2 regions of the Streptococcus caecimuris genome follow, and region 2 is predicted to be linked to the other one. Evidence: predicted binding sites of a transcription regulator. Region 2 holds the regulator's gene; the other holds the start of a gene.

Region 1 (11,214 bases), on a different contig from region 2:
CGGGCGATTATCAATCGAACCCATAAAGAAGCCAAGAAACATGAAATCGTCCGCGATCTAGATCAAACCTTCCATAAGATAGATGAATTGCCCTTTGATTTTGAACGTCGTCGCATGAGTGTCATTGTCAAAGATGAAGATGGTGTGGTTAGCATGGTGACCAAGGGGGCCTTGGAAGAAATGCTCTCTGTATCGACTTATGTTGAATACAAGGGTGATATCAAACGATTAACAGACGAGGTCCGTCAAGAAGTCCTCGCTGAGGTCGCTCAATTAAATGAACAAGGTCTTCGTGTTTTGGGCGTCAGCTACAAAACCGACTTGGACGAAAATGAAATCTTTAGTGTTGAAGATGAAGGAGACATGATCCTAACCGGTTACCTGGCCTTTCTTGATCCACCAAAACCTTCTGCAGCTCCAGCGATCAAAGCTCTTGCAGAATATGGGGTTACCACTAAGATCTTAACTGGCGACAATGAAAAGGTCACCCAAGCTGTCTGTGAAAAAGTAGGACTAGATGTCGAGCGGATTCTTTTGGGAAGCGAAATCGATACGATGACAGACCAAGAGTTAGCGCAAGTTGTGGAAACAACAACAGTCTTTGCCAAATTATCGCCCGATCAAAAAGCGCGGATCATTCTTAGCCTTAAGAAAAATGGCCACAAGGTGGGGTACATGGGAGATGGGATTAACGATGCTCCATCCATGAAGGTGTCAGACGTTGGGATCTCTGTGGATACTGCTGTTGATATTGCCAAAGAAACGGCAGATGTCATCCTTCTTGATAAGGACTTGATGGTCCTTGAAAAAGGTTTGGTTGAAGGCCGCAAGGTCTATGCCAATATGACTAAGTACATCAAGATGACGGTTTCTTCTAACTTCGGGAATATCTTTTCTCTTCTCTTTGCCAGCATCTTTTTACCTTTCCTTCCCATGGCGCCCGTTCATTTGATTGTGCTCAATCTCATCTATGATCTTTCTTGTATCGCCCTTCCTTTTGACAATGTCGACAAGGAATTCCTCAAGAAACCTCGTATCTGGGAAGCCAATTCTATTATGCGCTTCATGGCCTGGATCGGTCCAATTTCATCCGTATTTGATATTATTACCTACATGCTTCTTTACTTCCTTGTTGTCCCAATGATTTTAGGTCATGGCTACAACCATGGAGCAGCAGATGCAGCAGCCTTTATCATGGTGTTCCAAACTGGATGGTTTATTGAATCTATGTGGTCTCAAACCATGGTTATTCATATGTTGCGTTCACCAAAACTTCCATTTATCCAAAGTCGTCCAGCCTTCTCAGTCGTGGTGACGACCCTAGCAGCAGCCTTCTTTGTAACCTCCCTTCCATATAGTCCTTTGGCTTCTATCTTGAAGTTGAGCCAACTAAATGGATTGTACTTTGTTCTATTGTTTGCTATTATCGTCCTTTATATGCTGAGTGTGACGGTTGTCAAACGTATCTATATTAAGAAATACAAAGAATGGTTGTAATTGATTGATAGAAAGAGTGAGTCCGAACTTAAAAAATTAAGTGTAAGGGCTCTCTTTTTTTTGTAAAATTTGGTATAATAAGAAGAATGTAAAGTTGGAAATGAAGATTTCCATGTGCTGTGAGTATCAAAGAGGGACTGAAAGAAAGAGTAGAGCTTGACTCCACTTTTATCATAGCTCTTTTTTGAATAATAACAGCTTAGAAAGAAGGATCTCAAAATGGGAAAATTAGAAGTTATTACACATCCACTGATTCAACACAAATTGTCTATTCTTCGTCGTACAGATACCTCTACGAAGGCCTTTCGTGAATTGGTAGATGAGATTGCTATGTTGATGGGCTACGAAGTGTTGCGTGAATTGCCTCTTGAGGATGTTGAAATTGAAACTCCTATTACCAAAACCGTTCAAAAACAAATCGCAGGGAAGAAGTTGGCTATTGTCCCAATTCTTCGTGCAGGGATTGGGATGGTTGATGGTCTCTTGAGTTTGGTACCAGCTGCTAAGGTTGGCCATATCGGGATGTACCGTGATGAAGAAACCTTGAAACCAGTTGAATACTTGGTGAAATTGCCAGAAGATATTGATCAACGTCGTATCTTTGTAGTAGACCCAATGCTTGCTACGGGTGGATCCGCTATTCTAGCTATTGATTCCTTGAAAAAACGTGGCGCTAGCCATATCAAATTTGTCTGTCTAGTATCAGCGCCAGAAGGGGTAAAAGCTCTTCAAGAAGCTCACCCAGATGTTGATATCTTTACAGCAGCCCTCGATGATCATTTGAATGAACATGGCTACATTGTTCCTGGTCTTGGAGATGCAGGTGACCGTTTATTCGGTACCAAATAAGAAACCATTCATTATAAGATAAGTCCGAAAGGTGCTTAAGATTTGACCTTTTTTGACCATTGGTTTATAATAGCACATATACTTTGAACCTCACGAATCGTTAGAATGAATGGATACTAAAGGAGAAGAATAGATGATTCCAGTAGTTATTGAACAAACCAGTCGTGGAGAACGTTCTTACGATATTTATTCCCGTCTGTTGAAAGATCGAATTATCATGGTAACAGGACCAGTTGAGGACCAAATGGCTAACTCCATTATCGCTCAATTGCTCTTCTTGGATGCCCAAGATAATACAAAAGATATCTATATGTATATCAATACACCAGGAGGCTCTGTCTCTGCAGGTCTTGCCATCGTAGATACCATGAACTTTATCAAGTCAGATGTCCAAACTATTGTCATGGGGATGGCCGCTTCTATGGGAACTATCATCGCTTCAAGCGGTGCGAAGGGCAAACGCTTCATGTTGCCAAACGCTGAGTATATGATTCACCAACCAATGGGTGGTACTGGTGGTGGTACCCAACAAACCGATATGGCGATTGCAGCAGAACACTTGCTCAAAACACGGAATAACTTGGAAAAAATCCTTGCGGAAAATTCAGGTCAATCCATTGAAAAAGTGCATGCTGATGCGGAGCGAGATAATTGGATGAGTGCACAAGAAACGCTTGAATATGGCTTTATTGATGAAATCATGGCCAATAATAAATTGGACTAAACCATCCTATGGGAAGGTCCGTCAAGAGGCTGGGACAAAAGTCCTAGCCTCTCAATTATTTTTGGATTGTCGAGCAAAACGCAGTGGTTGAGTGGGCTCTACTACGCTGATTTCATCAGCTTTTACAGCCCTACTCAACTGTGCGGAGGTGGGACGACGAAATCGAATTCTAACGAATGACCGATTTCTGTCCCACTCTCTTTTTTTGCTCTCATAAAAGAGTAGTTCTTTTTCTTGAAATTTGATATACTAGTAACAGAACGAGAAAGGGATTGACCATGTTTGAGAAACAAGAAAGAACAGGCTTAATTGTTAAATTGTATTACAATCGAGATGGGAAAAAATTACAATCTGTCGGAGATGTCTTGTACCATTCTAAGAAATGCCGTTATGTCCAATTGTATGTGGACAGTGACAAGGCCGATCAAGTCATGGAAGACTTAAAGAAAGAACGTTATGTCAAAAAGGTCTTGCCTTGCCATCTCAAAGATTTAGATACAGATTTTGTGGGGAGTTTGCAACGATTGGAGGCCCCATCTGTGGTCACAGAAGGTTAGAAAACGCAATCATTTGATGGATTGCGTTTTTTTTATTGACAATTGTCAGATAATTCGGTATATTCTTAATGTATTTATTTTAAGATTCATTTAAGGAGATCATTACAAATGAAGAAAAAATTTGCTCTTTCATTTTTAACCATTGCAAGTGTCGCTCTTCTTGCTGCTTGTGGTGAAGTTTCTACTTCAGGTTCAAACACAACTGGTAACGAAATCGGCAAGGAACTAAAAGTCGGTTTTAACTTTGAAAAAACTGGTGAAGTAGCAGCCTACGGTAGTGCTGAACAAAAAGGTGCTCAATTGGCCGTTGATGAAATCAACGCTAAGGGTGGAGCTGACGGTAAGAAGATCGTTGTCACAGATAAAGATAACAAATCTGAAACAGCTGAAGCAGCTACAGTCACTACAAACCTTGTCACTCAATCAAAAGTGAACGCTCTTGTAGGACCTGCAACTTCAGGGGCTACTGCAGCAGCGGTTGCCAATGCTGGTAAAGCAGGTGTACCATTGGTAACACCATCAGCTACTCAAGATGATTTGACAAAAGGTCAAGATTACCTCTTCCGTGCAACCTTCATCGATAGCTTCCAAGGAAAAATCATTGCTAAGTACACAACTGATAACTTGAAAGCGAAGAAAGTCGTTCTTTACTACGATAACTCATCTGACTATGCTAAAGGGATTGCTGAAGCCTTCAAGAAATCTTACAAAGGTGAAATCGTAGCAACAGAAACATTCCAATCTAAGGATACAGACTTCCAAGCTGCCCTTACAAAAATCAAAGATAAAGACTTCGATGCGATTGTTCTTCCAGGTTACTACACAGAAACTGGTAAGATCGTAAACCAAGCGCGTGGTATGGGAATCAAACAACCAATCGTTGGTGGAGATGGATTTAGCGATGCTAAATTCGTTGAACAAGCAACACCTGCTGCAGCTACAGACATCTACTACGTAGCTGGATTCTCTACTGAAGGTGAAATGACTGATAAAGCCAAGAAATTCGTAGAAGCATACAAAGCGAAATACAATGAAGAACCTTCAATGTTCGCAGCTTTGGCTTATGATTCAGTTTACATGGTTGCCGAAGCATCTAAAGGTGCTAAGAACTCTGTCGAATTGAAAGATAACCTTGCGAAGTTGAAAGACTTGGAAGGTGTGACTGGTACAATGTCAATTGACAAGAACCACAACCCGGTTAAATCAGCTCTTATGATTGGCTTGAAAGATGGTAAAGTCAAATCTGTTGAGTCTGTTAAACCATAATTATCATTTGTTGTTTGTACAAGAGGCTGGGAGAATGAAAATTCCTGGCCTCGCTCTTTATTGTTAGAAAGGATGGTTCAAATGCTCCAGCAATTAGTGAACGGTCTAATCTTGGGAAGTGTCTATGCACTCTTGGCCCTTGGTTATACCATGGTGTATGGAATTATCAAATTGATCAACTTTGCCCATGGGGATATCTACATGGTAGGTGCCTTTATGGGATATTTCTTATTGAACTCGTGGAAAGTGAACTTCTTTGTAGCCTTGCTCCTAGCCATGGTTGGGACAGCTATTTTAGGGGTTGTAATTGAATACCTGGCTTATCGTCCGCTTCGTCATTCGACTCGGATTGCAGCCTTGATCACAGCCATCGGGGTTTCCTTCTTGCTTGAATATGGGATGGTCTTCTTCGTAGGGGCCAATACCCGTTCCTTCCCGCAAGTGATTAAAACAGTTCGTTACAACTTCGGTCCTATTTCAATCTCCAATATTCAGTTGATGATCTTGGGAGTGTCTGTTTTCTTGATGGTCGCTCTTCAATTTATTATTCAAAAGACAAAGATGGGGAAAGCCATGCGGGCTGTATCTGTCGATAGTGATGCTGCTCAATTGATGGGGATTAACGTAAACCGTACGATCAGCTTTACCTTTGCTTTGGGATCAGCCTTGGCAGGTGCTGGTGGTGTCTTGATTGGTTTGTATTACAACTCGATCGAGCCTTTGATGGGGATGACACCAGGGATCAAAGCCTTTGTCGCAGCGGTTCTTGGAGGAATCGGAATCATTCCAGGTGCTGCCCTAGGTGGATTTGTTATCGGTTTGTTGGAAACCTTCGCTACAGCGATCGGTCTTTCAGACTTCCGTGATGCCATTGTGTATGCCATCTTGATTGTAATCTTGCTCATCCGTCCAGCAGGTATCCTCGGTAAAAATGTGAAAGAGAAGGTGTAAGCCATGAAACAAAATTTAAAAGTGAATTTAGTCTGGCTTGGTCTTTTGGTCGCAGGTTTTGCCTTGATCCAAGTCTTGGTTGCAGCGGGTGTGCTCAACCTCTTCTATATCCAAATTTTAGAACAAATCGGAATTAATATTATCCTTGCAGTTGGCTTGAACCTCATCGTTGGTTTCTCAGGTCAATTCTCACTCGGCCATGCCGGATTTATGGCGATTGGTGCCTACTCTGCAGCTATTCTCGGTTCCAAATCACCAACCTATGGGGCTTTCTTTGGCGCGATGGTTTTAGGTGCTTTGATTGCTGGTGTCGTTGCCTTGATCGTTGGGGTTCCAACCCTTCGTTTGAAAGGGGACTACCTCGCGATTGCGACACTTGGGGTTTCTGAAATCATCCGGATCTTGATCGTTAATGGTGGTACTCTCACCAATGGGGCTGCTGGGATCCTTGGTTTGCCAGCCTTTACAACTTGGCAATTGGTTTACCTCTTTGTTGTGATTACAACGATCTTTACGATTAACTTCTTACGCAGTCCAATTGGACGCTCTACCCTTTCTGTTCGTGAAGACGAAATCGCGGCAGAATCTGTTGGGATCAATACGACCAAGGTCAAAGTCATCGCCTTTGTATTTGGTGCGATCACAGCGGCGATTGCTGGATCTCTCCAAGCCGGATTTATCGGCTCTGTTGTTCCGAAAGATTACTCTTTCACCAATACCATTAATGTCTTGATCATTGTCGTGTTTGGTGGTTTAGGATCAATGTCAGGAACAGTTGTAGCAGCCATCGTCTTAGGTATCTTGAACATGGTGCTTCAAGACTTCTCAAGTGTCCGTATGATCATTTACTCATTGGCTTTGATTCTCGTGATGATCTTCCGTCCAGGTGGTCTTCTTGGAACATGGGAATTCAGCTTGAAAAAACTACTCTCAAAAAAGGAGGCTAACTAATGGCACTTCTTGAAGTAAAAAATTTAACAAAAAACTTTGGTGGTTTGACAGCCGTTGGGGATGTGACCATGGAACTTAATGAAGGGGAATTGGTTGGTTTGATCGGACCCAACGGTGCCGGGAAAACAACCCTCTTCAACCTCCTAACAGGGGTATATGAACCAAGTGAAGGGACCATTACCTTAGATGGTCAGTTGCTAAATGGTAAAGCACCCTATAAAATCGCTGCAGGTGGTCTGGGACGTACTTTCCAAAATATTCGTCTCTTTAAAGATTTGAGCGTTTTGGACAATGTCTTGATTGCCTTTGCTAATCACCATAAACCACATGTCTTTGCGAGTCTTTTCCGCTTGCCAAGCTATTACAAGAATGAAGAAGCTTTGAAAGCGAAAGCTCTTGAATTGTTAGCGATTTTTGGTTTGGAAAAAGAAGCAGATACCTTGGCCAAAAACTTAGCTTACGGACAACAACGTCACTTGGAGATCGTTCGTGCCCTTGCTACAGAGCCAAAAATCCTCTTCTTGGATGAACCTGCTGCAGGGATGAACCCTCAAGAAACAGCAGAATTGACCCAATTGATCCGTCGCATTCAAAAAGAATTCAATATTACGATCATGTTGATCGAGCACGATATGAGCTTGGTCATGGAAGTAACAGAACGGATTTATGTATTGGAATATGGTCGCTTGATTGCCCATGGTACGCCAGATGAAATCAAGACCAACAAACGCGTAATCGAAGCCTATCTAGGAGGTGAAGCCTAATGTCTATGTTAAAAGTTGAAAATCTTTCTGTACACTATGGCATGATCCAGGCTGTCCGTGATGTCAGTTTCGAGGTAAACGAAGGGGAAGTTGTTTCTCTTATCGGTGCTAACGGTGCTGGGAAAACATCTATTCTTCGTACCATTTCAGGTTTGGTGCGTCCAAGTGCTGGGAAAATCGAATTTTTGGGTCAGGAGATTCAAAAGGTTCCGGCTCAAAAGATTGTAGCAGCAGGACTCTCTCAAGTTCCAGAAGGCCGCCACGTCTTTCCAGGTTTGACCGTTATGGAAAACTTGGAGATGGGAGCTTTCTTGAAAAAAGATCGAGAAGAAAATCAAGCTAACTTGAAGAAAGTCTTTTCTCGTTTCCCACGTTTGGAAGAACGGAAGAACCAAGATGCAGCAACCCTATCTGGTGGGGAACAACAAATGCTTGCAATGGGTCGTGCACTTATGTCAACGCCAAAACTCTTGCTTCTGGATGAACCTTCTATGGGATTGGCCCCAATCTTTATCCAAGAAATTTTTGATATCATCCAAGATATCCAAAAACAAGGGACAACTGTTCTCTTGATCGAGCAAAATGCCAACAAGGCTCTTGCCATCGCAGACCGCGGTTATGTTTTGGAAACAGGGAAAGTCGTTCTTACTGGAACAGGAAAAGAACTCTTAGCCTCAGAAGAAGTCCGCAAGGCCTACCTTGGTGGATAAGATTTCTAAAGTTTTTTGAAAGGAAAAGTTAGCTAAACCTTTCTTCGGATTGATGACAAAGATAATTTAGAAACTTTCCTTAGGTGAGTGCGGACGTCAGCGAACTTCTACGAAGTTCCATGACTTAGTTTTGAAACTAAGGTTTCAAAACTCCCGAGTGCTAGAAACAATAATGTTTCTAGCACTTTTCTCACGGCGGAAAGTTTCAATATACTCCCAAATGATTCAAAAAAAAAAGCATAATTTCTATTATGAAGAAACATTAATCTCATTTTATAGGAAAAACAGTTTGAATATGTTCGAAAGAAAGGTCCTGAAGACCTTTCTTTTTTCATCTCTCTTGTTTGATTTTTCTAAATTTTGAAAACAAGAGAAAACTGCTGAAAGCGTTTGAAATCATTCTTGAAATCAAGTATAATAAAACTAATAAAAGCATAGGAGAACTTGTTATGGCTGTTAAAGATTTTATGACACGTAAAGTGGTTTACATTAGTCCAGATACTACAATTGCCCACGCGGCAGATTTGATGCGCGAACAAGGTTTGCACCGTTTGCCAGTCATTGAAAATGATAAATTGGTTGGTTTGGTGACAGAAGGTACGATTGCAGAAGCAAGTCCATCTAAAGCAACAAGCTTGTCTATTTTCGAGATGAACTATCTGTTGAACAAGACCAAGGTCAAAGATGTCATGCTTCGCGATGTCATTAACGTCTCTAAATTTGCGAGCTTAGAAGATGCGACCTACCTCATGTATAAGAACAAGGTGGGAATTCTTCCAGTCGTGGACAATGACCAAGTATCCGGTGTCATCACAGACCGTGATATTTTCCGTGCTTTCCTTGAAGTATCCGGTTATGGAGAAGAAGGAGTTCGTGTTCGCTTTGTGACAGAAGATAAGGTTGGCGTTCTAGAACAAATCATTCACTTGATTGTAGAAGAAGGGTATAACATCGCCAATACAGTCAATATCCCAACAAAAGACGATCGTGTGGTTATCGAAGTCCAAATTGATGGGGTGACAGATCTAGAAGGAATCCGTAGTAAATTTGAAGCCAACGGTTTGAAAGTTGATGAAATCACTCGAACAACCGCAAAAGCAATTTAATAGAAAAATCAGGCTGGATGACAATGTAGCCTGATTTTTGTATAAGGTAACCTAATAAATTCTATAAAAATAATTATGATTTTATTAATCATGACGTGTATTCTAAGATTTTCCGCCGTGAGAAAAGAGCATGAAACATACTTGTTTCATGCTCTCGGAATTTTTGAGACATTAGGCTCAAAAATTAGTCATGGAACTTTGTGAAAGTTCGCTGACGTCCGTACTCACCTAAGGAAAATCGTAAATAGAAAAAAAGCTAGATGAAAATCTAGCCTTATTTCTATTAACGATTAATGGGTTGTTTTTCTTTATCTAAAGTAAAGCCTTCGCCGAGAATTTCATGGGCTTCAGAAATGGTGATAAAGGCGAATGGATCAATCTGATTAATGATGTCTTTCATTTGTTTCATCTCATTCCGTGAAACGACACAGTAGACGATATCCAGGTCCTTACGGCTGTAATAGCCCATCCCGCGGATAAAGGTAATCCCGCGACCCAGATCGTCAGAAACCTTTTTGGCAATTTCTTCTGGTTTGGATGTAACGATAAGGAAGCCTTTTCCAGCAAAACCACCTTCTCCAATCAAGTCGATCACAAGGGTGTCAATCAGGATAAAGAAGAGGGTATACATAGCGGTACGGACATCTTGGAAGACAATGACCACAGTTGTCAGAACAATGGCATCTACAATCAACATGAGCTTTCCCATACTGAGGGAAGTGTATTTGTTAAAGATGCGAGCGAGGATATCGGTTCCTCCAGTGGTTCCTCCAGCATTGAAGATGATCCCTAGCCCCAAACCAAGCACAACCCCTGAGGCGATACAGGCAAGCAGAATATCTCCTTTAAAGGCTGTAAAGATAAAGTGATGGTAGTGGTGGCTGAGAGGCATAGCTTCAAAAATTGCCATCCATGCCGAAACCGAGAAAGTCCCAAGTAAGCTCAGATAAAGAGATTTCTTGCCCAGCAGTTTCCAAGCCAGAACGAAAAGAGGGATATTGATCAGCAAGTTCATCAGGGATACGGGGACTTTTAAGAGGTAATAGGTGATCAAGGTAATCCCTGTCGCTCCTCCTTCATAGAAGTGAAAGGGAATGACCAAAAAATAGATCCCAAATGAAAAAATGCCGGCCCCCAAGATGATAGCCAGAATATCTTTAAATTTAAACATGATAGGTTGTCTCCTAAAACTTTATAAGAACATTGTAACAAAAAAGTGAAAAAATGAAAATGACTTTGAAAAATTTTCTCTCCTAAAATACAAGATTTTTACCCTTATTTTTGGTAAAATAAAAAGTAGAAAACTAGAAAGAGGATACTATGGTAAACGGTACATTAATTTCATTTGAAGGTCCAGAAGGAGCGGGGAAATCATCGGTCCTAGAAGCCGTTTTGCCTCTACTTGAAGAAAAAGGAATTCCTTTTATTACAACCCGTGAACCAGGCGGTGTAGACATTGCAGAAAAGATCCGCCAAGTCATTTTAGATCCAGACCATACTAGTATGGATGCCAAGACCGAGTTGTTGCTCTATATTGCTAGTCGCCGGCAGCATTTGGTAGAACGCGTCTTGCCAGCCCTTGCAGCTGGGAAAATCGTCTTGATGGACCGCTTTATTGATAGCTCGGTCGCTTATCAAGGGTATGGTCGCGGTCTGAGTGTGGAAGATATCGAGTGGCTCAATCAATTCGCGACAGATGGTCTTAAACCAGATCTCACCCTTTACTTTGATCTGGATGTCGAAGAAGGGCTCGCTCGAATTGCGAAAAACCAAGAGCGGGAAGTCAATCGTTTGGATTTGGAAGGATTGGAGCTTCACCAAAAAGTCAGACAAGGTTAT
Region 2 (11,214 bases):
TTTTCTTCAATCTTGTAGTTGGCTTTGAGCACTTTCATAAGATTGCTATCTTCTGCTACTTTCAAGGTTTTTGATTGCGCTTCTTGACCTTCTGGCGTCACACTTACTGTAATCGAAATTTCATTTTTCTTGGCAGCTTCTGTGCTAGAAGCAGTTGTTTGATTGTTTGTGCTATGAGACGGAGTGCAACTCACTAAAAGAAGAGCTGCAAGCAAGGTCGTCAAGCTAGAAATGATTTTTTTCAACATAAAATCTCCTAAAGATATGATAGATAATGGGATAAAAAGCGATCGTTGATAAAGCATGGGCCAGGTTAAAACTAAAACCATTGACCAAAGCATAGGTCCACCAAGGAATATGGTAAATCAAGGCATAAACACTATCGATCAAGACCCCATAAGCAAAGGACAGTAGCCCCACAAAAAGGATCTGAAGGATAAAGGGCAACCACTTGTAACTGATATGCCAAAGGAGCATCAAGCAGCCAAAGGCGACAATCTGAAAGAACACAATCAGGCTCATCCCCAGGAAAAAGGCGGAGACAAACATGGTGATCATCATCACAAGAAAAGCAAAGCTATACCCTTCAAATATCACCAAGAGAAAAAAGATGGCAGAGATAGGTTGGACATTTGGAAAAGGTGCAAAAGCCTGACGTAGGGCGACACAAAGGGCCGCCAAAAGCGAAATACGGGTCAATCGCTGAAGCGTCATGACGTCCTCCTATACAATCTCGAACTTGATCGTTCCGGCTGTCGTTCCAACCTTGATCGTTTGCCCTTCTTGGGCTTGCCCTTTCAGCAATAGCTCTGCTAGTTGATCTTCCACTTCGGTCTGCAAGACACGACGCAGTGGGCGAGCTCCCATTTCTGGATCGTAGCCTTTGGTTGCTAGCAACTTGAGCGCTGAAGGCTGGAATTTGAGGGTCATGCCTTGTTCTGCCAAGGTCGCGATGAGCGGTTTGACCATGACTTTCACCACCTGCTGCATGTCCTCGCTTGAGAGACTATGGAAGACCACCTTTTCATCAATCCGGTTGATAAACTCTGGACGATAGGTCTTCTTCAACTCTTCAAACATGCGTTTTTCCATATTGGCTTGGTCAAAGCGGATATCTTTAGCACCAAAGCCAACTGTCTTATCATCCCGAAGGGCTGTTGCTCCCAGGTTTGAGGTCATGATGATAATGGTATTGGAGAAGTCGATCTTCCGGCCTTTGCTATCGGTTAAGACTCCGTCATCCAAGACTTGCAAAAGGACATTGAAAATATCTGGATGGGCTTTTTCCACCTCATCAAATAAGAGAACTGAATATGGTTTGTTGCGGACTTTCTCTGTCAACTCGCCTCCTTCTTCGTAGCCCACATAGCCTGGAGGGGCTCCGTTGAGGCGGCTGGCTGCGAATTTTTCCATGTACTCACTCATATCAAAACGGATGAGGGCCGATTCATCATCAAACAGAACTTCCGCCAAAGCTTTGGCTAGCTCTGTTTTTCCGACACCGGTAGGTCCTAGGAACATGAAAGAACCGATCGGACGCTTGTTGCTACGGATACCTGATTGATTGCGTCGAATAGCCCGACTGATACTCGAAACGGCTTGGTCTTGACCAATCACGCGCTTGTGCAATTCTGTTTCTAAGTTGAGGTACTTCTTGGCATCGGTTTGAGTCAGTTTTTGAGTTGGAATACCAGATAATTGGCTCAAAGTCACCAAGACATCTTGGTCAGTGACTTCTTTTTTGTAGACAACGGGAGCAGCCTCTACTTCTAGGAGTTGGGCTGCTTTCTTCCACTTTCCATCCATCAAGGCCCGATCCAAGGCGGTCAACTCTTCTTTTACGTGACCGTTGGAATCGCGGTTTTGTACGGTAGCTGCCGCTTCATCCAAGAGATCAATGGCTGAATCTGGCAATTGACGGCTGGTCAAATAGCGGTGGGCATATTTGACAGCTGTTTCGATCGCTTCATCGGTAATGGTCACATGATGGTGGTCCTGGTAGGTTTCTTTCAAGCCTTGGAGAATTTGGATGCTATCTGCAACACTTGGCTCTTCAATGGTGACTTTCGCAAAACGCCGAGAAAGGGCTGCATCTTTTTCGATATGCTTTTGGTACTCATCTTGAGTCGTTGCTCCAACTGTACGCAAGGTTCCCCGTGCCAGGGCTGGTTTTAGAATATTGGCTGCGTCTAAGGTCGAATCAATACCGGATCCTGACCCCATAATAGTATGCAGTTCATCGATAAAGAGAATCACGTGACCGTCTTCTTCGATGTCCTGGATGATATTGTTCATCCGCTCTTCGAAGTCCCCACGGAAGCGCGTCCCTGCAACGACATTCATGAGATCCAATTCTAAGACACGCATTTGCGCGATTTCAGCTGGAACATTGCCACTAGCGACCCGCTGGGCCAGACCTAATGCAAGAGCGGTTTTTCCGACCCCTGCTTCTCCCACCAATACAGGATTGTTCTTCGTCTTGCGGCTGAGGATTTGGATCATGCGTGAAATCTCTGCATCCCGGCCGATCACAGGCTCAAGCTGGCCTGCACGCGCCATTTCTGTCAAATCACGGGTATAATCTTCAAGACCTCCACTGGTGCTCGGGGGCATGCCCATCATATTTCCCATGGTTTGGCGGTTAGGGTTTTGGGCCCGATAGAGACTCCGAATGGCTTTGATATCATTCTTGTCCCAGCCTGCCTTGTCTTCTAAATTCTTGCGAAGGGAGGCAATAGGAACTCCCTTGTCTTGCTCTGTAAAGGCAAAGCCGGCAAACTCCATAACTTGGCTCGCCAAGGTCCCACGGTCTGCTAGAAGAGAGAGGAGCACATGCTCTGTTCCCAAGGTCTTGGCATGAAGGACCTGGGCAATCTCTCTTGCGTGTTTCATAATCACTTCCATCCGATAAGAAAATGGGAAGATTTCATACCGATTGTCGCTTTGAAAAGCTTGGCCTGTAATATGCTCCGCTGCATCCTGAAACTCATCGATCTGCATAGGATAATCGTTCAGTACAGAACCTGCTACGCTATAGGGATTATTGGCCATAGCCGTCAGGAGATGCCAAGTATCTAAGGTATGCCCCTGATAGTGGCCTGCTAGTATTTGGGCCGCTTCTATACTTTCTAACAGTGCTGTTGAATAGTTCATCTAGTCGGTATTTCCTTTTCTATCTACTTGTTGAATGATTTTTTTCAGCATACTTGCTCGTAGGATGAGGGCATCTCGACCTAGGACCTCATCGGAAGTCATCGCAAGCAACAGCTGAGCCTCACGTTGTGTCAATAATTTTTCTTCATAGAGCATCTGGAGGATATCATTGAAGACCTGCTGGCTGATGGTCTCTCCAATATTGGCTGCCAAGTCTTGGAGCATCTGATGGTGATCTGAAAACTGGACCTTGCCAATGCGGATATAGCCCCCGCCACCGCGCTTGCTCTCTACAATATAGCCTCTGCTCTCGGTAAAACGAGTCTTAATGACATAGTTAATCTGACTGGGTACGACCTGAAAGACATCGGCTAACTCACTTCTTTTGAGCTCTGCCATGCCAGCTTGAGCCAGCAAGGCCTTGATATAAGCTTCAATGCTATCAGATGTGTTCTTATTTGCCATGATGCTCCTTTCTGACTTGTTTTTTTCTAGATGGATGCTCTGCTCTTTGGCCCATAAAAAATGGCCTTCGAGTGTTCCTTCTCATCATTGACCTTATTTGACTATTATACAATTTTTACGGCTGTAAATAAAGCAAAGACTCTATGGAAACAGGAATCTCTTAAGAATACAAAGCAAAAGAGGCTAGCGAGAACTAACCTCTTATGCAAAGAATGAACTACTCTTTGCGACGAGCGAATTTGGCGCCTCCGCCCAAGAAACCTAGACCAAGAAGGCCTAACCAAGCAAAGAAACCACCTTCTTTTGTACCGGTTTGAGGTAGTTTTCCTTCCGATGGTAGAGAAGGACTTTCAACAACTTCTTTTTCCGAATGGTCTGAAGTCAAAACAGAAACTGCTTCTGGGGTTTTCGGTTGGAAGAAAACTGGTCTTTCTTTTTCTCTTTTGTCTTCTGCTTGAGAAAGAGTCGCAACTTCTGGTTGCTCCTTACTTGGAGTTACAGGTGTTGTTGGAGTCGGCATATCAGCTATCAACGGACTTGCTTCCGCTTCCTTCGTCCCGACTTCCGTAATCTGGTCCTGGGCATCCACTTCGACAAAGACATCGACTTCTGTCCGAATTTCTTTGCCTTCTTCTTGTCGAACCTCGATCAATTTCAAGCGGCGTCCCACCTTCCCTGCTTGAAGGATTCGGCTTTCGCCTTTGGCCAAGTCCTTGTTCTCACGTGTTTGACTCTCAAATGGAATCTCCTCCGCTTCGATGAGAAGTTCTGGTTTTTCAAGAATCAAATCCCGAACACCTTCTTCTGGTCGTGTCTGCGTCAGGGGTTCATAATTGTGAGTATCTTCTAAGATGGTTTCAAGGGCTTCCACTTGATTAGCTGCAGCAACCAAATCTGGGCGCTCTTGATCCAACAACTGAGTCAAGTCCGTCAATTGTCCTTGAACCGTCGGTTTGAGGTCTGCTTTCAAGCGATCCAGAGAAGTAGCCTTGATCTTTTCTACTCCTTCTCTGATGATCTGTTGCAGCTCTTCTTGACTGAGCAACTGACTATCTTTCCCTGAGAGGATAAATCGGTCTACCTGGATGGCTCGAGATGACTGAGGATCATTGAGGGCTGGATCTAAGTGCAAGCGTAGCTGGTGGTAGCCTTTTGCTAGACCTTGTAGATTGACCAAACTCTGGTCGAGCTTGCGTTGGTCTCCATAGCCACTGAAATAATGATCGCCGTCGATCTCATAATCATGGCCACGACCTTCTTCGAAGGCCATTTCTTTTCCATCTAGGGTGACGCTGTAGAGACCATGACTTGGATCGACCACTCCTCGGACCTCCACGCCGGTGCCCTTAAAGGTAATGGTCACTTCAATGTGTTTCTTGCCTTCCTCATCGGTCACTTGGTTAAAGCTCGACCAAGATTCTGTGCCATTTGAAAAGTCTTTGTTGTCCGTCTCATGGTGCCAACCCTCACTGTAATGCAGTTTCGGATCTTGGTCATCCACTTCTTTGCGATTTTCTGGCAACTGGTCTTCATTCATCACTTGGACTGTCAGTTCTGGAATAAAGCCGACCAAGCTTCCTTGATCCGGATGGAGCAATTTGACCTTAAAGTCATAGACGTCGGTTGCTTTTCCCGCAAAATCAAGGGTTGGAACTTGGACTGTTTTTTCTGTCTCGCCATCTGCGAACTCAAGGGTGACGTTGGTATCTTTATAGACCTTGCCATGAACCCCTGTTCCTGGTTCTGTGATTAATTTCAGACTGGCACTTCCTTTAGAGCCACCTTTTCTCTTGACGACGATTTGCGCTGGGTCGCCTTTCTTAACAGCTAGGGTTGGCTGAGCAAATTCAAAGAGCCCCTTTTCTTGGTTATTGAGAGCATAAATCCCTTCCGTTGCGATCGCATCTCCCTTGCTATTGACTAAGGTCAAGGTATGAGATCCTGCTGCCAAGTCCGGTGTTTCATAGACCTTTTGGCTGCGTTTGCGGCTTGGACTTTGGGTATTGACCGTCGCTAGCTTTTGGCCATCGACATAGACATCCATTTCCCCATGACCAGGGTCGACGGTTGCGACGACATAGGCCTTGGTGCCTTCAAATTGATAGGTCACCGAAGCTCCCTTTTCCTTAGTCCACATAGAGGTGCCTCGAACACCTTCTCCCTCTTCATTCCATTGGCCATTGGCCCGCTCAGCTGTCCGGTCAGAATGATAAGTCAAACCAAGCGGATAGCCATCGGTTTCTTCAATGCTGGCTGGTGTCTTATAGACAGAGACACCGTTCAAGATTGGAGTGGCTTGGGTATCAGTGATGGACACCCGGATATAGCGACTATCAACTGGTTGCCCTTTGATCAAACGGCGATACCCTACGGTTGAGCCAGCCCCATAAGGAACCCATTGCCCATTCACTGCCACATCAATGGTGAAACCAGAAATCCGTTGGCCTTTCTCGATGGTTTCTTTGAGCTCTACCACATCAAAGTGTTGCTCTTTTCCAAGATCAAGGACAAAAGAGCCGGTTTTGGCATCATCTGCAGGTGCCCAACTGGTCTTTTCATCGCCATCTGTCAAATGGCTGGCCTTGTAGAGAGGATTGCGCCGTGTCGAGTCAGCTTCTACCAAAGCTCCTGCCGCATAGTTCACACTGTAGAGTTGGTCCAAGGTCTGGCGGAATTCTTTCAAACGGGCCACATCGGCCTCCGCAAATTTTCCGTCTTGATTGGGTGGAATATTAAGCAGAAGCGGAGTGCCACGGCCGACCGATTTGAAGTAAATGTCCATCAATTCGCGCAAGGACTTAGGCTCTTGATTGTCATGGTAGAACCAGCCGGAGCGAATAGAAACATCGGCTTCTCCCACTGAGTATTGCTTCCCTTCCGGATCCCCGTGATTGAGGTAGCTGTTGGATGGATTGTTGCGGATCTTATCTGGATTGACCTTTTGCCAAACCGGATCTCCAGCAATCCCCTTTTCATTTCCAATCCAACGAACATTGGTCGGCTCAGCTGAGAAGATGGCAATATCCCCTTGGGCCTTGCGAATGGCTTCAAACCACTTGTCAAAGGTATAGGTGACTTTTTGAGCCCCATCGCCACGCGCTCCATCCATCCAGACTTCTACGAACTTACCCTTGTTCCCATATTTTGGATCTTCAAGGATTTCCTTAAGCTGGTTGAGATAGTATTCATTGTATTGGTCCTCTGTATCCACATGGTAGAGCGGGCTGTGGGCATCCCAAGGAGAGAGATAGACTCCCATGTCCATATCATACTTGCTGGCAGAAGCAGAAACCTCGGCTAGGACATCACCTTTTCCCTCCTTCCAACCACTTTTGGCAATGGTATGGTCGGTGTATTTGGAAGGGTACAAGAGAAAGCCATCGTGGTGCTTGACGACCATGATCGTCCGTTTAAAGCCAGCATCTTTCAGGGTTTTGATCCACTGATCGGTATCCAGATGCTCTGGATAGAAATAATAAGGATCTTCTTGCCCATCTCCCCACTCACGATCGTAGTAGGTATTCATCCCAAAGTGGATGAAAGCTGCTAGTTCTTCGCGGTGGTATTGCATCTGAGCCTTGCTTGGAAGTGGTCCGTAATCCGCAATCTCAGTCTCCTCGTTTAGAGAAGTGGCTGGTTGGCTTGCTTCTGTCCCTTGACTGACTGTGCGATTTTCTTTCTCACTAGTAGCTGCTGAGGGCTGTTCTGATTCTTCTTGGTGCTCGTTCACAGTTTTCTCCTCCTTTCCTTGATCTCCTGCATTGCTTGTTTCAACCCGTTCTTCACGCGGTTCATTATTCTCAGCTTGTTCCTCTGCGTAACTGGTAGTAGTTCCTAAAAAACAAGTCGCTACGACTACCGAGCAGACACCTACTGAGAGTTTACGAATGCCAAATCGATTTCTCTGATCAACTAATCTTTTTCCCATATTCTATTCCTTTATGTCACCAGGTAAAGAGGGTGGGGCCTCCCCATCCTCCTTCCTTTACCTGTGAACTTTTCACCGTTTTTTGCTAGTTTCTCTAGCTGTTTTACTTGGCCTTTTTGGCTCTTTTTTTCTGATCGTCCAGCACAGCACTGGCAAGGCCTGCCGCTAGGATTCCAGCAACGAGGCTTGCGACGCTTTCTTCCGTTCCTGTATTTGGTAATCTACCTTCGGAAACTGGAGCAGCTGAAACTGCTGGTGTTTGAGTTTCTTTCTCGACTTCCTTCCCTGCTGCATCTATCCCTTCCTGGCGCACCGCTTTGACCTCAAGAGATGCTTGAGGAGTTGCGATAGCTACTGGTCCTTCTGAGCCATGAGGGCGCTCTGGGTTCGGAAGCGGTTGTGGTTCTGGCTGCGGTTGCGGCTGTGGCTGTGGCTCTGGTTGTGGAGTGTCTGGAAGTACCTCTTTCGTGCCCACCTCTGTGATCTCTGCCACTGGATCTAGTTCTACAAAGGCATCTAGTTCCTTCCGGCTTTCCACACCATTTTCTTGAGAAACTTCCACCAAGCGCAATTTGCGGCCTTTTTGACCTTCTTGAACCACACGTTTCTCACCTTTTGGAAGATCCGCATTTGGACGTTCTAAGCGTTCAAAGTCCATCTCTTCTGGCTCAATCACCAACTCTGGTTTGGTATGAACCAGATTCTTAACCCCTTCTTCAGGAATGGCTGAGCCTGTAGGTGCTTTTGCGGAGAGAGAAAGTTGATATACTTTTTCGAGCTTGCCATCTTCTGACACAACCTTGACAAGAATCGGAGCATTGCCACTTTTAGCATCCACGACTGTAACGGCTGTCCCATTCTTGCCTTGTGCTGAAACGATTGGACGGTCTCCCTCATACTCTAGATGATAATCTGTCACATCTGGTTTAAAACCTTCTAGGTCTTTGCCATTCACTTGGATCGTAACATCAGTTGTTGCCTGGGCCTCTTCTGTTGGAGCATAGGCGCTCAATTCAACGATTCCAATTCCTTTTAGATTTTCATCACGGACCATTCTTAAACGGATGGCTTTGGTTCTGGTTTCGTTGAAGCTGAGGTTAGAGATATAGCCCGGTTCAAAGGCATAATCCAAGCTATACGGGATTTCTTCCCAGTTAGAGGCCTGGTTAAATGGATGATCTGGAAGATTCTTCAGATTGCCATAATCATCCGGAACATCAAAGTCTGGACCAATGTAGCGTTCAAGAACCGTTTTCGTTGGCAGACCTGTTTCCTGATCTGCAAAGAAGTCGACCGCTACTTTATTGACCAATCGCTCTGTTACCTGGCCATTTTTCTTGAAGATGAGACCAGCAAAGGCTTCTGTTTGATCCGGCTCTCTCTTCCAGTTGGTCCAACGGTAGTACTCGTTGTAGCCACCATCATTGATGTAATCGATATAGTCGATTTGATTTGGATCGAGATCGTTGGTTTCACTAGCAAATGCTCTGGTATCCTCTGCATTGTAGTCACGGTTCACAGAGAGGATTTCTCCTGTCTTTTCTGACACCCGGACGGTCAGCTGAGCTGTCAGATCATAACCGAGGACCTTTCCTTCTAACGTGAAGCTGCCTTCATGAGAAAGTGCATCAGCTGGGATAGCCTGCCAGTCCACCGTCAGTTCCTTGCGTTCATAACCTGTGTCCCCTTTGAAGTAGACACCTACTGTAGATGGTAGAACCAGATCTTGACCGACTTTCACAAAACGTCTGCCTGCTTCTACTGCTACTGGGGTAGCTTGTTTCAGTTTTTCTGCATCACTTGTGAGATGGAGGCGGTATTCTTGTAAGATAGTACCATCTTCCGCTTTATGGACGACACGGATTGGCTCACCTTCATGGACGCTTGGCACAACCGTTGCAAGACCGTGATGGCTAGCTGTCGCTTCCACTTGTGGATAAGCCCGATCACGCGCATCGATGTAGTAATCGGTCACACTTGGATTAACTCCTGGTAAAACCTCACCGTTGACACGAATGGTCACCTGGCTCTTTTCTTCTGCCGCAACCTTATTGGCAAATACCTGAATCTCTGAAATAGAGCTACCACGTTTGCCTTCTGGTGTCTTCATGCGGATCCGAACGGCATAGGTGTCGACTTTATCAAAACTGAAATGATTCATCTTGCCAGCTGCTACCGGTTCTTCAACGGTTAGGTTGCTGACTTCTTTCCAGTTGGCTGGATTGTTAAATGGATGGTCTGTTTCGTCTTTAACACGATTTGGATTGCTTGGAACAGTTGGGATTTGTTCCCCTGTATAGTACTCAATCACATATTCACTTGGAGCGCCAACGCCGTGGTCTTCGTGGAAACCAACATGGAGGTTGTCCACTGCTCGCTTGGTCAAGATACCAGAATCCCCAAACAAGATACCAACAGAATCTTCCGCATTGTCACGGCCCCAGTTGGTCCAACGGTTAGCTGGAGCATCGGTAAAGGAGATGACCTTATCATTGACCTTAGCAACTGGATCCGCATCGTTAGAGTCACTTGCAAAAGCGAGTGGCAAGACTGATCCTGTCCATTGCTCTGCTACATTGGCCCCCTTGACTGTGTTTGCGGAAACACGAATATGAAGACGTGTTGGAAGATCCGTTCCTTCTACACGACCGGCTAGGACAACTTCTCCTTCTTTGGCCAAGAGTTGCGGATCGATCGCATCCCAGGCCACCTTAGCTGTATAGGTCTTACCATTAGAGTGATAGGTCCGCACGCTTTCTGGAAGAGCTGGTTTTTCGCCGACTGGAGTGGTGGTACTGACTTCTTCTACAGCGATAATGCCTTCAACCGTCACTTGAGCTTGTGCTTCTTTTTCCACACCTTCTACATGACCGGTGACTGTAAAGCTATGATAATACTTGACTTGATCTGCTGTCACGGCATCCCAGGTCACACGTTTTTCTTTCGGGAATCCCTTGTCATACTCGACCAAGACTGTCTCTGGAAGAGCTGGCAAAACGTTTCGATCGGTGCTGATCCGTACAGGACGCACCTTGACAACTGTCTTTTCTTCTGGATTTGGCGTGATGGTAAAGCTGACTTCCCCTGTTTGTCCTTGGAAGTTAGCTTCTAAATGAACCAATCCTGCTTCTCGCAATTCCAAACCTTTATTGGTTGCGACGGCTTTTCCTTGGCTACCAGCTCTTGTTTTTACATCGATTTGATCTGCTTTGAGACTTGCCTGGCTACCATCTTGGTAATGGGCAATGACTTCAAGTGGTACCGTTTGGTCTTCCTTGAGTTCTTGCCCTTCTGGCAGACGCAATTCTAGGCGCTCGATCTGTGGACTTTCTTCTTGGAATTGGACCACATAGGTCTGTACAGCTCCTGTATCCTTAGCAGTTACAAAGATTTGAGCCTTCAAACCATTTTCGCGATTAGCTTGTAGGACCGTCACTTGAGCATTTTCTGCACTTGCTGTGACTTGACCTGGCTCTTGACCATAAGCGAGGGAACGGAAAATGGTATGGTTGCCACTACCAAATTTTGGAAGAGCTACTCCATCTAGCTGAACCGTTGGTTTCTTAGCCTTGGCTACATCTCCTCCTGCAACCACTAGTGTCGCTTGGACCGTTTCCCCATTGCCTAGGAGTCCTGTCGCTTTCAAGCGTGCTCCTGGTGTGGACAAC

The links. Region 2 encodes CtsR, which represses protease genes until heat stress. Its sites were predicted from a motif close to TTGGTCAAAAAAGGTCAAANA; they were not measured.
Region 1: NFR56_RS00775 (ATP-dependent Clp protease proteolytic subunit) is a predicted target of CtsR. The motif match lies at 2,386-2,406, and genes of this name have one in related genera.

Annotation. Positions count from the first base shown of each region.
Region 1 is NZ_CALPCT010000001.1:150,343-161,556, reverse strand. It holds gene mgtA (magnesium-translocating P-type ATPase) at 1-1,497, shown strand, start outside; gene upp (uracil phosphoribosyltransferase) at 1,717-2,346, shown strand; gene NFR56_RS00775 (ATP-dependent Clp protease proteolytic subunit) at 2,480-3,070, shown strand; gene NFR56_RS00770 (DUF2129 domain-containing protein) at 3,349-3,627, shown strand; gene NFR56_RS00765 (ABC transporter substrate-binding protein) at 3,736-4,893, shown strand; gene NFR56_RS00760 (branched-chain amino acid ABC transporter permease) at 4,975-5,844, shown strand; gene NFR56_RS00755 (branched-chain amino acid ABC transporter permease) at 5,848-6,795, shown strand; gene NFR56_RS00750 (ABC transporter ATP-binding protein) at 6,795-7,559, shown strand; gene NFR56_RS00745 (ABC transporter ATP-binding protein) at 7,559-8,269, shown strand; gene NFR56_RS00740 (CBS domain-containing protein) at 8,719-9,375, shown strand; gene NFR56_RS00735 (YitT family protein) at 9,659-10,546, opposite strand; gene tmk (dTMP kinase) at 10,696-11,214, shown strand, end outside.
Region 2 is NZ_CALPCT010000028.1:7,935-19,148, reverse strand. It holds gene NFR56_RS09235 (DUF4430 domain-containing protein) at 1-245, opposite strand, end outside; gene NFR56_RS09230 (ECF transporter S component) at 226-714, opposite strand; gene NFR56_RS09225 (ATP-dependent Clp protease ATP-binding subunit) at 724-3,153, opposite strand; gene NFR56_RS09220 (CtsR family transcriptional regulator) at 3,154-3,618, opposite strand; gene NFR56_RS09215 (alpha-L-fucosidase) at 3,836-7,546, opposite strand; gene NFR56_RS09210 (Ig-like domain-containing protein) at 7,650-11,214, opposite strand, start outside.